2 regions of the Anaerosinus massiliensis genome follow, and region 2 is predicted to be linked to the other one. Evidence: predicted binding sites of a transcription regulator. Region 2 holds the regulator's gene; the other holds the start of a gene.
What was found. Region 2 encodes HrcA, which represses chaperone genes, less so after heat shock. Its sites were predicted from a motif close to TGTTAGCACTCNNNNNNNNNGAGTGCTAACA; they were not measured.

Region 1 (7,174 bases), 3.2 Mb from region 2:
ATTAGATATCCTAGAAAAATGCACAATCTCCACTGGGGTAAACGCTTTTAAATGAATATATGGCAACGTTTTTTTTACGGCCTTTACGATATGCAAATAATATTCAAAATCTTTGTCTGGATGTAAGGCACTGACCATGTGCACTTCGCTGAGTCCCGGTGTTTTCTCTGCCGTATGTTTGACAAGCTCGATCACTTTTTCTTCTGTCATAACATAAGCTTGTGGCTGATCACTTTTACAAGCAAATGCACACAATGGACATCCAGATACACAAACATTCGTTAAGTTTATATGACGATTTACATTATAGTAAACCTCTTTACCACTCTTACGTTCCTTGGCTGCTCTCGCCCATGCCGCTAAATTTAACAAATCATCAGAGTGATATAATTCAAGCGCATCTTCTAACGTCAGCCTTTTCCCCTCTGCTGCTTTTTGCGCTGCTGTCAATGTACTCGTCATGTATTTTCACCTCTTGCATAATATAACACTACATTTTGCTCAATAACCTTTTATACTTCGTTCTATTATATTTAAATTCCTGCTAAATTGATAAACCTAGTCAATGTTTGCAAAAACAAGTATAAAAAAACGGATGTATACAATGCCGGATACACATTCCATACCTCCGCTATTACAATTAATGTCGCACAACGCCGCCTTCAGCATAATTAGAAAGTAATTCTCCAACTGTTACAATTTTATATCCTTCCGCTTTTATTTTTTCTAAAATAATCGGTAACGCTGCTGCTGTTTCTAAAGGCGTATCAGACGCATGCATCAAAATAATCCCACCAGGTTTTAGTCTTTTCATTACGCGATCAATAATCACATCACGTCCCGGGTTCTTCCAATCCAGTGAATCAATATTCCAGATAATCGTTTTATAGCCCAATTCATCTACCGTTTTTAAGGATTCTTTACTATAACTTCCATTGGGCGGACGAACTAAGGAACAATCCATGCCCGTAGCTTCTTTGATTTCCGCATGTGCTTTTTGTATATCATTTTTTACCCATTCTGTCGTCCGATCTCCGTAATTCTCATGCTTATGCCCATGACTTGCAATTTCATGTCCGTCTGCAACCATTTGTTTTGCAACTTCAGGGTATTTTAAGGCCCAAGGCCCCATAATAAAAAAGGTAACTTTCTGATCATTTTGTTTTAACACATCTAAAATCGCTGGTGTGAATTTATTGCCCCACGAATGATCAAACGTTAATGCTACGACTTTTTGTTCTGTCTTAGTCCCAGCAATTGCAATCGGTCCGCTTGCTAAAATTTCTGAAAGCTGTAAATAAGTTGCACTTAAAACGAACAAGCCAAATATACCGCACATCACATTGCGATTCTTTAGCAATCCCCGTAAATTAATTACCATAAAAAAGCCTCCTCACTTCCCCTTATAGAAACTCTATGCAAAAAGGTCAGTTTTATTCCACTCTTGTCATGGCATGACAAAAATGCAGGATGGTTTTCATCTCTTCTGAAATATATTTATTTTTATGATAAACAACATGAAATTTCCGCTTGAAGATAAGTTGCTCTATTTTCAATTGACACAGTTGTCCCTTGGCTAATTCATTACGTACTGCAAGTTTTGATATTACACTAATCCCCAGTCCTGCGCTTACGGCCTTTTTTATGGTCTCCGCATTATTATAAGTTCCAATTACATGGCAATGTATATTATAGTTTGCCATCACCTGCTCAAACAGATTGCGTGTACCGCTTCCTTCTTCGCGAACAATAAATCCTACACTCTCTAAATCAGAAAAATTGATCTTTTTTTTCTGTGCCAAAGGATGTGCAGTACTGGAAATGAAAATTAACTCATCATCCATAAAAGGTGTCTTAAGCAAATATTCCGATTGAATTCGTCCTTCAATTAATGCAATATCAAGTTCATCTGCGAGCAACATTTTTTCTAGTACTGCTGTATTATGAATTGCAGATGTAATCTGATGTTCCTGATACCGTTTGTACATCAATTGAATCAAATCTATCAATATGCTTTCCCCGATCGTAACACTTGCACCTAAACGCACATGATATACGTTGCCGAAACGACGCATAGCTTCCTCAGTCTGGTTTTGCAAATTTACAATATGTCTCGCATAAGTTAATAATTTAATTCCCGCAGCTGTCAAAAACAACTGCCGTCCCAATCGCTCAAAAAGGCGCACATCATAATGTTTTTCCAGCTCACAAATAAATTGGCTGACAGAAGGTTGTGTCATATGCATCTTTTCTGCGGCTCTCGTCATACTATTTAAATCACACACGGCAATAAACACCGTTAAATGCCTTAATGTCATAGCTGCTCCATTCATAGGTAAATACCTATCTTTTTTATTTAATTATATTATTTTACATATATATATGTAAATGCTAAACTTAGTTTCAGTAAAAGGAGTTGATTTTTATGAGTTTTAAATTGTTAAAAGGCATTGCTTTTTCTTTGCTCTTTTCTGTACCCGCCTGGTTTTTAGGCAGGCAATTTCCTATCATAGGAGGTCCTGTATTTGGAATTTTATTAGGTATGCTGGCTGCTGGCATAAAAAGACCTGAAAGCCTGGAAGCAGGAATCAAATTTACCGGAAAAAAAATTTTACAATACTCCATTATTCTGCTCGGTTTTGAAATGAACTTATTGATTGTACTTCAAGTCGGGACCCAATCCTTATCTGTTATGTTTTTCACCTTGACCACGGCATTTTTAACCGCATTTTTTATCGGAAAGTTACTTAAACTTGATACTGAAACCACACTATTGATTGGCGGCGGCACTGCGATTTGCGGTGGCTCTGCAATTGCTGCAATCGCACCTGTAATCGGTGCTAAGGATAAGACTGTAGCATTCTCCATCTCGACGATTTTTCTGTTTAATGTTTTGGCTGTATTTATCTTTCCGGCAATTGGACACTTTTTCAATTTTTCCGACACAGGCTTTGGGATGTGGGCCGGAACCGCCATCAACGACACCTCTTCTGTCGTAGCTGCTGGTTATTCTTACAGTTTAGCTGCTGGCGATTACGCAACAATCGTAAAGTTAACTCGTGCCCTGATGATTGTTCCAATTTGCCTTATTCTAGCCATCATAACCTCCAAAAAAAGAGCTGATAACGGTAGCTTTCATATCGCAAAAATTTTCCCTTATTTTATTCTTTGGTTTGTTGTTGCATCTATTATAAACTCTATTGGGATTCTTCCAACCGAGCTTTCGAAACTATTGGGAAACCTAGGTAAGTTTTGCATTATTCTGGCGATGAGTGCGATCGGGCTGAATACAAATTTGAAGCAGCTTATCCAAAATGGTATTCGCCCCATTCTGTTGGGACTCGCTTGCTGGATAGCCGTTGCAGTCGTCTCACTTATCGTTCAATTTTCTATTGGGCTCATCTAACACAAAAACACCGTATTTACATTTTGTAAATACGGTGTTTTTATTAGACTCCACAAATTTCAATTTTGCAGAAACTATTACATCATGCCCGGCATACCCATGCCGCCGCCCATGCCAGCCATAGCGGCTGCAGCGCCTGCACCATTATCTTTTTCTGGTTTATCAGCAACTAATGTTTCAGTTGTAAGAACCATAGCAGCAATACTTGCTGCATTTTGAAGAGCAGAACGAGTTACTTTTGCTGGATCAACGATACCAGCAGCAATCATGTCGATATATTCTTCAGTTAAAGCATTGAAACCAATACCCTTACCTGTCTTCTTAACATTTTCAACAACAACGGAACCTTCAAGGCCTGCATTGTTTGCAATTTGGCGAACAGGTTCTTCAATCGCACGTTTTACAATCGAAATACCAGTTTTTACATCGCCAGTTGCTTCAAGCGTATCAAGGACTGGAAGGATATCAATAAATGTTGTACCACCGCCAGCTACGATACCTTCTTCAACAGCAGCACGTGTTGCATTCAACGCATCTTCGATACGAAGTTTCTTTTCTTTCAATTCAACTTCAGTTGCCGCTCCAATCTCAATTACAGCAACACCACCAGCTAATTTAGCAAGACGTTCTTGAAGTTTTTCTTTATCGAAATCAGAAGTAGTTTCTTGAATTTGTCTTTTAATTTGTTCTACACGTGCACTGATTTGTGCTTGATCTCCAGCACCATCGACAACTGTAGTTTCTTCTTTCGATACACGGATTTGACGAGCACGTCCTAAATCTTCAAGCTCAACGCTATCTAATTTACGTCCGAGTTCTTCTGTAATTACATTACCACCAGTTAAGATTGCAATATCTTCAAGCATTGCTTTACGACGATCGCCAAAGCCAGGTGCTTTTATTGCAACTGCTTTAAATGTACCACGAAGTTTATTTACAACTAAAGTTGCAAGTGCTTCTCCATCAACATCTTCTGCAATAATTACAAGCTCTTTTCCTTGTTGTACCACTTTTTCAAGGACAGGTAACATATCCGCTACAGCAGAGATCTTTCTGTCTGTGATTAAGATATATGGATCATTTAAAACAGCTTCCATTTTATCTGTATCCGTCACCATGTAAGGAGAAATGTATCCACGATCAAATTGCATACCTTCTACTACGGAAAGGCTTGTTTCCATACCTTTGGATTCTTCTACAGTAATAACGCCGTCTTTTCCGACTTTTTCCATAGCTTCAGCAATCAAAGTACCAGTTTCTTCATCTGCAGCAGAGATAGAAGCAACTTGTGCAATTGCTGCTTTTCCTTCAACTTTTTTTGCGTTATTTTTAATTTCGCCCACAAGTGCTTTGACTGCTTGTTCAATCCCTTTTCTGATGATCATTGGGTTTGCTCCAGCAGCAACATTACGCATACCTTCATGAATCATAGCTTGCGCTAGTAAAGTAGCTGTAGTTGTACCATCACCAGCTACATCATTTGTTTTTGTCGCTACTTCTTTTACAAGCTGCGCACCCATATTTTCAAATGGATCTTCTAAATCAATATCACGAGCAATTGTTACACCATCATTTGTAATTGTAGGTGCACCAAATTTTTTATCAAGTACAACATTACGACCTTTTGGCCCTAAAGTAATTTTCACAGCGTTTGCTAATGCATCGACGCCTTTTTCTAGAGCACGACGTGCTTCTTCATTAAACAAAATTTGTTTTGCCATGTTATGTAGCCTCCTAAGTTTATTTTTTTCTCATCGTAATTACGCGATAATCGCTAAAATATCTCTTTCGCTAACGATTAAATATTCTTTACCATCAGCTTTTACTTCAGTTCCAGCATATTTGGAGAAAATAATCTTGTCGCCAGCTTTCACATCAAGTGCTATACGAGTGCCGTTATCTGAAACTTTACCTGTACCAACAGCTATAACGGTACCCTCTTGAGGTTTTTCTTTCGCAGTATCCGGTAACACGATACCACTTGCAGTTTTTAAATCACCTGCTACAACTTCGATGACAACTCTGTCGCCTAATGGCTTAATCATTTTATTTGCCTCCTTTATAATATAAAGAAAATTTTAATTTTGTTAGCACTCAGTTTACGTGAGTGCTAATTACATATTTCATGATATATAATTCGAGGATAAAAATCAATACCAATAATCAAATTTTTAGCCTTTTTATGAAATTTTTTTAATAAATATCTTAATAAAATCAACTTTTATTGCAAAAATGCTCAATATTACGCAATAATTTAAATCTGGATAAAATTGCATACTAAAATTATATGTTCAAATTTTTATTTTATGCATATAAAAATTGCGTCCCAGATTTTTTCTAGAACGCAAATTTATATGCATTATTTATTTTTTATTACAGAATCTATGATTGCTTGTGCAACTTCTTTGATCGTCTTTCGCTTTGCCATACTATACTGCTGAATTCTTCGATACGCTTCACTTTCATTTAATCCATAGGCGTCCATTAAAATGCCCTTTGCACGATCAAGAATTTTACGCATTTCCAAAGAATTCTTTACGTTATCAAGCTCATGTTCAAGCTCCATAATTTCTTGGAATCTAGACAACGCAATTTCTATTGCCGGGAATAGATTGCTTTCTTTGACTGGTTTTACTAAATAGGCAAGTACGCCAGAATCTTTAGCTTTGTCAACAATTTCTTTTTGGCTAAAGGCTGTTAATAAGAGCACTGGCGCAATTTTATCGTTAGAAATAACCTTTGCCGCAGCAATTCCATCCATTTCCGGCATCTTAATATCCATAATAACCAAATCAGGTTTAAACTTTCGAGTCAAATCAATCGCCTTGACACCATCCGTTGCCTCACCAACAACTTCATGTCCGGCTTCTTCTAAAAGTTCTTTTAAATCCATTCGAATAATTGACTCGTTATCAGCAATTACAATTCTTAAAGCTCTCATCTGTTATTTCCACCCTCCAATTTACGAGGAATCTTTATTTTCGCATGCGTACCATGATCCTTGTATAATAGAAAAGTTCCGCTCAGATCATCCTCAATTAAAGTTCTAACAATTTGAAGGCCTAAACTTTTTGAAGCCTGCGGATTGAAATCATCGGGAATTCCCGTTCCATCATCATAGAGATCGATTAAATAGCTATCCTCATTTGTTGTAATGTCTAAACCAATTGTTCCTTCCTTTAAACCAATAAAACCATGTTCAATCGAATTTTGAATCAATTCGTTTACAACTAAAGCTAAGCTGCTCGCATGTTCAGAAGGTAAAATGATGGTTTCTCCTCGAAATTTTGTATTGAGCTTAAACTCCGGCTCTAACATATTCTGTATCACTAAATCTAAAATATTTTTCGCAACTTCTACCACATCAATAATTTCTGCATCTTGTTGTGATAAAAATTCATGAACAACCGAAATACTGAGAATTCGATTCACACTTTCTTTCAGTGCCGCTTTAACCTCTTCAGAATTCGTACGCCTTGATTGTAACCTCAATAAACTTGCTATTGTTTGCAAATTATTTTTAACACGATGGTGAATCTCTTGGATAACCGCCGATTTAATTAACAACTCTTTTTCTTTTTTTCTCAATTCTGTAACATCGGAAACGACAATCACAGTTCTTACCAATTGTTCGTTTTTTATTAAAGGAATATTTCTTTGTACTAAAACTAAATTTCCAGCTTCTACTTCTTTTTCATAAGGTCTTTGACTAACTGTAGTTTCCTTGGTAATATGCATCGTAATTTGTCGGTCAAAAATATGATGTCC
Region 2 (7,174 bases):
CTGCATATGGACGTAATCCAAGAACGCTTAGAACGTGAATATAACTTAAGTTTAATTACAACGGCACCAAGCGTAATTTACCATGTATATAAAACAAATGGTGAAGTTTTAAAGATTGATAATCCATCCCATCTTCCACCAACAACGGAAATAGATCATATTGATGAACCTTACGTTAAAGCAACCGTTATCGTACCAAATGATTATGTTGGCGCAGTGATGGAATTGTCGCAAGAAAAACGCGGTGAATTTAAAGATATGAAATATTTAGATGTGAATCGTGTTATGGTAACCTATCATATTCCTCTAAGTGAAATTATCTATGATTATTTTGATCGTTTAAAATCTTCTACGCGTGGATATGCTTCACTGGATTATGAATTATCTGATTATCAAACATCTATACTCGTAAAATTAGATATCCTGCTTAATGGTGATGCTGTTGATGCATTATCGGTGATTGTACATAAAGACAAAGCGGCACAACGCGGCAGACAATTGGCAGAGAAATTAAAAGGCATTATTCCACAGCAGATGTTTGAGATTCCAATACAGGCTGCTGTTGGAAATAAGATCATTGCAAGAGAGACCGTACGGGCAATGCGTAAAGATGTATTGGCCAAATGTTACGGTGGTGATATTAGTAGAAAGCGTAAACTATTAGAGAAACAAAAAGAAGGTAAAAAGCGCATGAAATCTGTTGGAAACGTTGAAATTCCGCAAGAAGCATTTATGGCAATTTTGAAAATTGATTGATTTTGGGAGTGTGGTATGATGAATTTAGGTTTATATGTTCATATACCGTTTTGTCAGCAAAAATGTTTTTATTGTGATTTTCCTTCCTATGCAAATCTAGAATGTCTACACGAATCCTATGTAAACGCCTTGTGTTTAGAGATTGCTGCACAAGGCGCTCTTTTATCTCATCCTGTACTTGATACGATTTATATTGGCGGTGGAACACCGACGGTATTAAATGTGGAAGCATTAAATAAAATTATCGTTGCAATTGAAAAAAATTTTGCGGTTTCTCCTCAAGTGGAAAGTACAATTGAAGTGAATCCAGGAACTGCAAATGAAGAAAAACTGCGTATGTTGTTTGAAAATGGCATCAATCGACTGAGCTTTGGTGTGCAAAGTTTTCAAGATAGGCTGTTAAAAAAAATCGGTCGTATTCATACTGCTAAAGAAGCTGAAGAAGCTGTTTTATTAGCAAAAAAAATTGGTTTTCGAAATCTTAGCTTAGATTTAATGTATGGTTTACCAGAGCAAACGGTAAATGATGTGCGAAAGAGCATTGATCAAGCGGCTGCACTAGGAATCGAACATGTTTCTGTTTATGGGTTAAAGATAGAGGATGGAACTGTATTTGAAAAACTGCAAGAACAAAATACGCTAATTTTGCCAAGTGACACCCTAGATGAGGAAATGTATCATTTGGTTATGCAATTGCTGCCGCGCTATGGATATCAACGTTATGAAATTTCAAACTTTGCTAAACCTAATTTTGAAAGCAAACATAATTTGAAATATTGGCAAGTGAAACCATATCTTGGTGTTGGTACAGCTGCACATTCTTACCTTAAGGAAAAGCGTTTTTCTAATCTTGATGACGTAAAAGAATACATTCGACGCAGGTTTGCGGGAGAATCGACGATAGAATCTTGTGAGAGCCTGGATTGTATAACACAGATAGAAGAATTTTGTTTTTTAGCACTTCGAATGAAAAATGGAATTGATTTAAAAATTTTTAAACAAAAATTTAATCGTAACTTTTTTTCTGTTTATGGTCATATTATAGATAGGCTCAAATTTAAAAAGTTAATTGCGCAAGATGGAAACTTTATTTATCTGACTGATTTAGGGATGCAATATGGAAATCAAGTTTTTTGTGAATTTTTATTAAAATAAAAGCTATTGTTTTATTGACATTTTAATTGAGTAGTGGTATGTTTTTATTAGACATTAGCACTCACTAATGTAGAGTGCTAACAATAGGGGGTGGGAAAATGCTTGATGAGCGTAAGCAAAAAATTCTCCAGGCTATCATAAATGACTATATTTCCACCGCAGAGCCTATTGGTTCAAGGACAATTGCCCGTAAATATGACCTTGGTGTCAGTTCAGCTACTATACGCAATGAGATGGCTGATTTAGAATTGCTGGGGTATATTGAGCAGCTGCATACTTCTTCGGGCCGTATTCCTTCTGCGAAAGGGTATCGCTTTTATGTTGATGATTTACTATCGCCAGAGGCAATGAGTGAAAATGAAATTAATTTGATCAGTAATTGGTATAATGTAAAAGTAAAGCGAATTGAAGAAGTTTTTCAAGAAACAGCAAGAATTATATCAAGAATGACGAAAAATATTTCATTAGTTTTGGCACCGCAATTGGCGCAAGCGACCTTTAGATATCTACAATTTCTTCCTTTTGGGAAGCATAGTGCAATTGTTGTAGTTATGACGGATGCAGGATTTATTGAAAATAAAGTGATTGCTATGCCAAACGGTACAACAGTGCAGGATTTACAGTGTATTGCTAGTGTTGTAAATAAGCACTTGGCAGGGCAGGCTTTAGAGTCTATTAAGCCTTCCGTACTAAGAAAAATTAAAGCAGACGTCTTAGCCGATTCTAAATTATTTGATGCTACGATTGAGGCCATTAGTCAGGCACTTACCGTGGATAAAAAAGAGCGTGTATATTTAGGTGGCACAACACAGCTTTTAAATCAGCCGGAATTTCGTGATGTTGAAAAGGTAAAAAATATTTTGTTGATGCTTGAAGAAGAGCAACTCTTATGCGATTTGCTTCACGCGCATGATGGAGATGGAATTGTTGTTACGATTGGTCAAGAAAATAAATATAGTGGCATTCAAGATTGCAGTATGGTGAGTGCTACGTATAAATTGGATGGTAAAATCATTGGTACAGTTGCAGTACTTGGACCAACTCGAATGGAATATGGTAAAATTATGGCATTGCTTGATTTTATGAACAGCAATTTAGGGCAAATATTAAAAAAATATAAATTTTAGAGAGATCAAGTAAAGTTGGTCTCTCTAAAATAAAATCAGTTACTTATTTTATAACTATAAATAAAGTGAAAGCATGAAGAATCAATACTTAAGTAGTAAAAATAAAGAGGTGAAGAATTCATAATGGCGGATGAGCAAAAGCAAAAAACTGCAGACGCGCAGGAAGTTGCAGATTCTTTAAAAAATGACGAAATACAGGAGCATACGCAGGCAGAGAATGCGCAGCAAATAGAACAGACTATAGAGAATGAAGAAATTATACGTTTAAAAACTGAATTGGAAAGTAAGGATAAGCTTATACAGGATCACATAGATCGAGTAAAGCGGTTGCAAGCGGATTTTGATAATTTTAGAAGACGTACGCGCCAAGAAAAAGAAGAATTATCCGGCTTTGTTATTCAAAATTTAATAAAAGAATTATTGCCGATGTTAGATAATTTTGAACGTGCTTTGGCTGCTGATACAAGTGTGGATCATAGTTCATTTAAAAATGGTATTGACATGATCTATAAGCAACTTTTCAGCATTTTAGAAAAAAATGGACTTGAAACAATTCAAGCCGTAGGGGAAAAATTTGATCCGAACTTTCACGAGGCGGTTATGCGTGTCGCAGATGACACGAAGGAAGATGATACGGTTGCTGAAGAATTACAGCGCGGATATCTTGTGTCCGGTCGCGTCGTAAGACCAAGCATGGTTAAAGTTGTAGGTAATTAAAGTTTATAAATAAAAAGATTGATATATTTTGCAAGGGGGATTTCATAATGGCAAAAGTAATAGGTATAGACTTAGGTACGACAAATTCGGTAGTAGCGGTAATGGAAGGTGGGGAACCTACAGTTATTGCAAATACAGAAGGAAGTCGTCTTACACCATCTGTTGTTGGATTTTCAAAAACTGGAGAACGCTTAGTAGGGCAGTTGGCGAAACGTCAAGCAGTATCAAATCCTGAACATACATTTAGTTCAATTAAACGTCATATGGGGACGGAGTATACAGTCAGTGTTGATGACAAGAAATATACACCACAAGAAATATCCGCAATGATTCTACAAAAATTGAAAGCAGATGCTGAAGCATATCTTGGTGAAACTGTTACACAGGCAGTTATTACAGTTCCTGCATATTTTAATGACAGCCAACGTCAAGCGACGAAAGATGCTGGTACAATTGCAGGTCTTGAAGTACTTCGTATTATCAATGAACCAACGGCCGCTTCACTCGCTTATGGTATGGATAAGGGTGAAGAACATACGATTTTGGTATTTGACTTAGGTGGAGGTACATTTGATGTTTCCATTCTCGAATTAGGCGATGGCGTATTTGAAGTTAAAGCAACAAACGGAAATAACCGTCTTGGCGGTGATGATTTTGATGCGCGTGTAATGAAATGGATGGTTGAAGAATTTAAAAAGGAAAGTGGTATTGATTTATCAGCAGATAAAATGGCAGCACAACGCTTACTTGAAGCTGCTGAAAAAGCAAAAATCGAGTTGTCTGGTGTTTTATCCACGAATATCAATTTGCCGTTTATCACAGCAGATGCATCTGGACCAAAACATTTGGATTTAACGTTGACACGGGCAAAATTTGATGAATTAACTGCAGAGCTTGTTGAAAATACGATGGCGCCAACACGTCAAGCGTTAAAAGATGCCGGACTTTCTGCTAGTGAAATCGATAAAATTATCTTAGTTGGTGGTTCTAGCCGTATTCCTGCAGTACAGGAAGCGATTAAGAAAAACCTCGGTAAGGAACCTCATCGTGGTGTAAACCCAGACGAATGTGTTGCAGTTGGTGCAGCGATCCAAGCGGGCGTGCTTGTTGGCGAAGTAAAAGATGTATTGTTACTTGATGTAACGCCGCTTTCTTTAGGTATTGAAACATTAGGTGGCGTATGTACAAAAATCATTGAACGCAATACAACGATTCCTACATCAAAAAGCCAAACTTTCTCAACTGCTGCGGATAATCAGCCATCTGTTGATATTCATGTTCTTCAAGGTGAACGTGAAATGGCTGCTGGTAATAAGACACTTGGTCGTTTTGAATTGTCAGATATTCCACCAGCTCCAAGAGGTGTACCTCGTATTGAAGTTACATTTGATATTGATGCAAATGGTATCGTACATGTTTCAGCGAAAGATCTTGGCACTGGGAAAGAACAAAAGATTACAATTACAGCTTCCGGCGGTATGAGTAATGAAGATATTGATCGTATGGTAAAAGAAGCAGAATCACATGCTGCAGAAGATAAACAACGTAAAGAAGAAGTTGAAGTAAGAAACAATGCTGATTCTTTGGTTTATCAATCAGAAAAGACAATCAAAGATTTAGGTGATAAAGCAGATAAAGCGCAAGTTGAAAAAGTAGAAGCTGCGGCGGCAAAAGTTAAAGAAGCCTTAAAAGGTACGGATCTTGAAGCGATTAAATCCGCAACAGAGGAACTTACAAAACCTTTATATGAAATGAGTGCTGCTGCATATCAAGCTGCGGAAGCGCAAAATCCAAGTGCACAGGGGGATCCTAATGCACAAGCGGATGAACAAGCGAAAAAAGATGAAAATGTAGTAGATGCTGAATATAAAGTTGTGGATGACGAAAAGAAATAAGTTACGCTAATTGAGAGAGAAAGTCTGATGACTCCGACTAATTTTTAGTCGGAGTCTTACGGCTAAAAGATACATGTTTAGGATGGTGTAAAGTGAGTAAGCGCGATTATTATGAAGTGCTAGGCGTATCTAAAAGTGCATCAGATGATGAAATAAAGAAAGCATTTAGAAAGCTAGCGAGAAAGTATCATCCTGACGTTAATCGTGATGATCCTAAAACGGCAGAAGTAAAATTTAAAGAAGCAAATGAAGCCTATGAAGTTTTATCAGATTCTAAACGTCGGGCTCAATATGATCAATTCGGTCACGCTGCGTTTGATGGCAGCGCGGGCGGCGGTGCAGGTGGTTTTGGCGGATTTAGCAGTAGCGCAGGTGGCTTCGGTGATATCTTTGATATGTTCTTTGGTGGACAAGGTGGATTTGGCGGTTCCCATAAACCAGGGCCAGAACGCGGCAGTGATTTACGTTATGATTTGGAAATTGACTTTAAAGAAGCTGCCTTTGGCAAGGACGTTGAACTCAATATTCCTCGTACAGAAACCTGCGAAAGTTGTCATGGATCAGGTGCAGCAGCCGGAACACACCCTGAAACCTGTCCGACTTGTAAAGGAACAGGTCAGGTGCAATTTACACAAAATACACCGTTTGGTCGTATGATCAATGCCAAAGCTTGTGACAGATGTAATGGAGAAGGTACCATTGTTCATACACCTTGTAAAACTTGTGGCGGTAAAGGGAAAAAACGTGTAAAACGCAAAATAAGTGTTAAAATTCCAGCGGGTGTTGATAATGGATCTAGAATTCGAGTGACAAATGCTGGTGAAGCTGGTACACGCGGCGGATCTTCTGGGGATTTGTATGTTTATATTTTTGTAAAACCGCATAAATTATTTAAACGTGAAGGAACAGAGGTCATTTGTGAGGTGCCGATTACGTTTGTTCAAGCGTCACTCGGTGATGAGATTGAAGTGCCTACTTTAGATGGTAATGTAAAAATGAAAATTCCTGAAGGCATTCAGTCAGGGACGATTTTACGCTTGAAAAATAAAGGTATTCCATATTTACGTGGGCAAGGTCGCGGTGATCAACATGTAAAAGTAAAAGTTTTAACGCCGCAAAAATTAAACGAAAAACAAAAAGCATTACTGACTGAGTTTGGACAAATCAGTGGTGAAAATGTAAATCCAGAGCAAAAAAGCTGGTTTAAAAAGTTTTTTTAAGTGAATGGACAAATTTGTTGAGTAAAAAGCCGAGGGATATACCTCGGCATTGCTTGTCTAAGGCAATCACATTGTTAAGGGAGAGATTGAGTAATCATGAAATGGGCTGAAATTGGGATAAAAACAACACACGAAGCAACGGAAATTATTGCAGAGATTTTTCACGAATTAGGAGCTACTGGTGTCGTGATTGAAGATCCTGAACTTGTGAATGAATATCGTATTTCAGGTGCTTGGGATTATACGGATATACCAGAGGCAATGGATACGGAAGTTGTTACGGTTAAAGCCTATTTGCCTGTTG

Region 1: the regulator HrcA is predicted to act here: its motif matches at 5,492-5,522, upstream of groES (co-chaperone GroES).

The regions. Positions count from the first base shown of each region.
Region 1 covers NZ_LT575483.1:3,671,311-3,678,484, reverse strand. Annotated here, with positions in the region: gene mqnE (aminofutalosine synthase MqnE) at 1-462, opposite strand, end outside; gene pdaB (polysaccharide deacetylase family sporulation protein PdaB) at 641-1,381, opposite strand; gene BN6559_RS17650 (LysR family transcriptional regulator) at 1,434-2,318, opposite strand; gene BN6559_RS17645 (YeiH family protein) at 2,426-3,406, shown strand; gene groL (chaperonin GroEL) at 3,484-5,127, opposite strand; gene groES (co-chaperone GroES) at 5,167-5,451, opposite strand; gene BN6559_RS17630 (ANTAR domain-containing response regulator) at 5,766-6,347, opposite strand; gene BN6559_RS17625 (sensor histidine kinase) at 6,344-7,174, opposite strand, start outside.
Region 2 covers NZ_LT575483.1:502,115-509,288, reverse strand. Annotated here, with positions in the region: gene lepA (translation elongation factor 4) at 1-756, shown strand, start outside; gene hemW (radical SAM family heme chaperone HemW) at 772-1,911, shown strand; gene hrcA (heat-inducible transcriptional repressor HrcA) at 2,010-3,038, shown strand; gene grpE (nucleotide exchange factor GrpE) at 3,162-3,755, shown strand; gene dnaK (molecular chaperone DnaK) at 3,803-5,650, shown strand; gene dnaJ (molecular chaperone DnaJ) at 5,743-6,870, shown strand; gene prmA (50S ribosomal protein L11 methyltransferase) at 6,967-7,174, shown strand, end outside.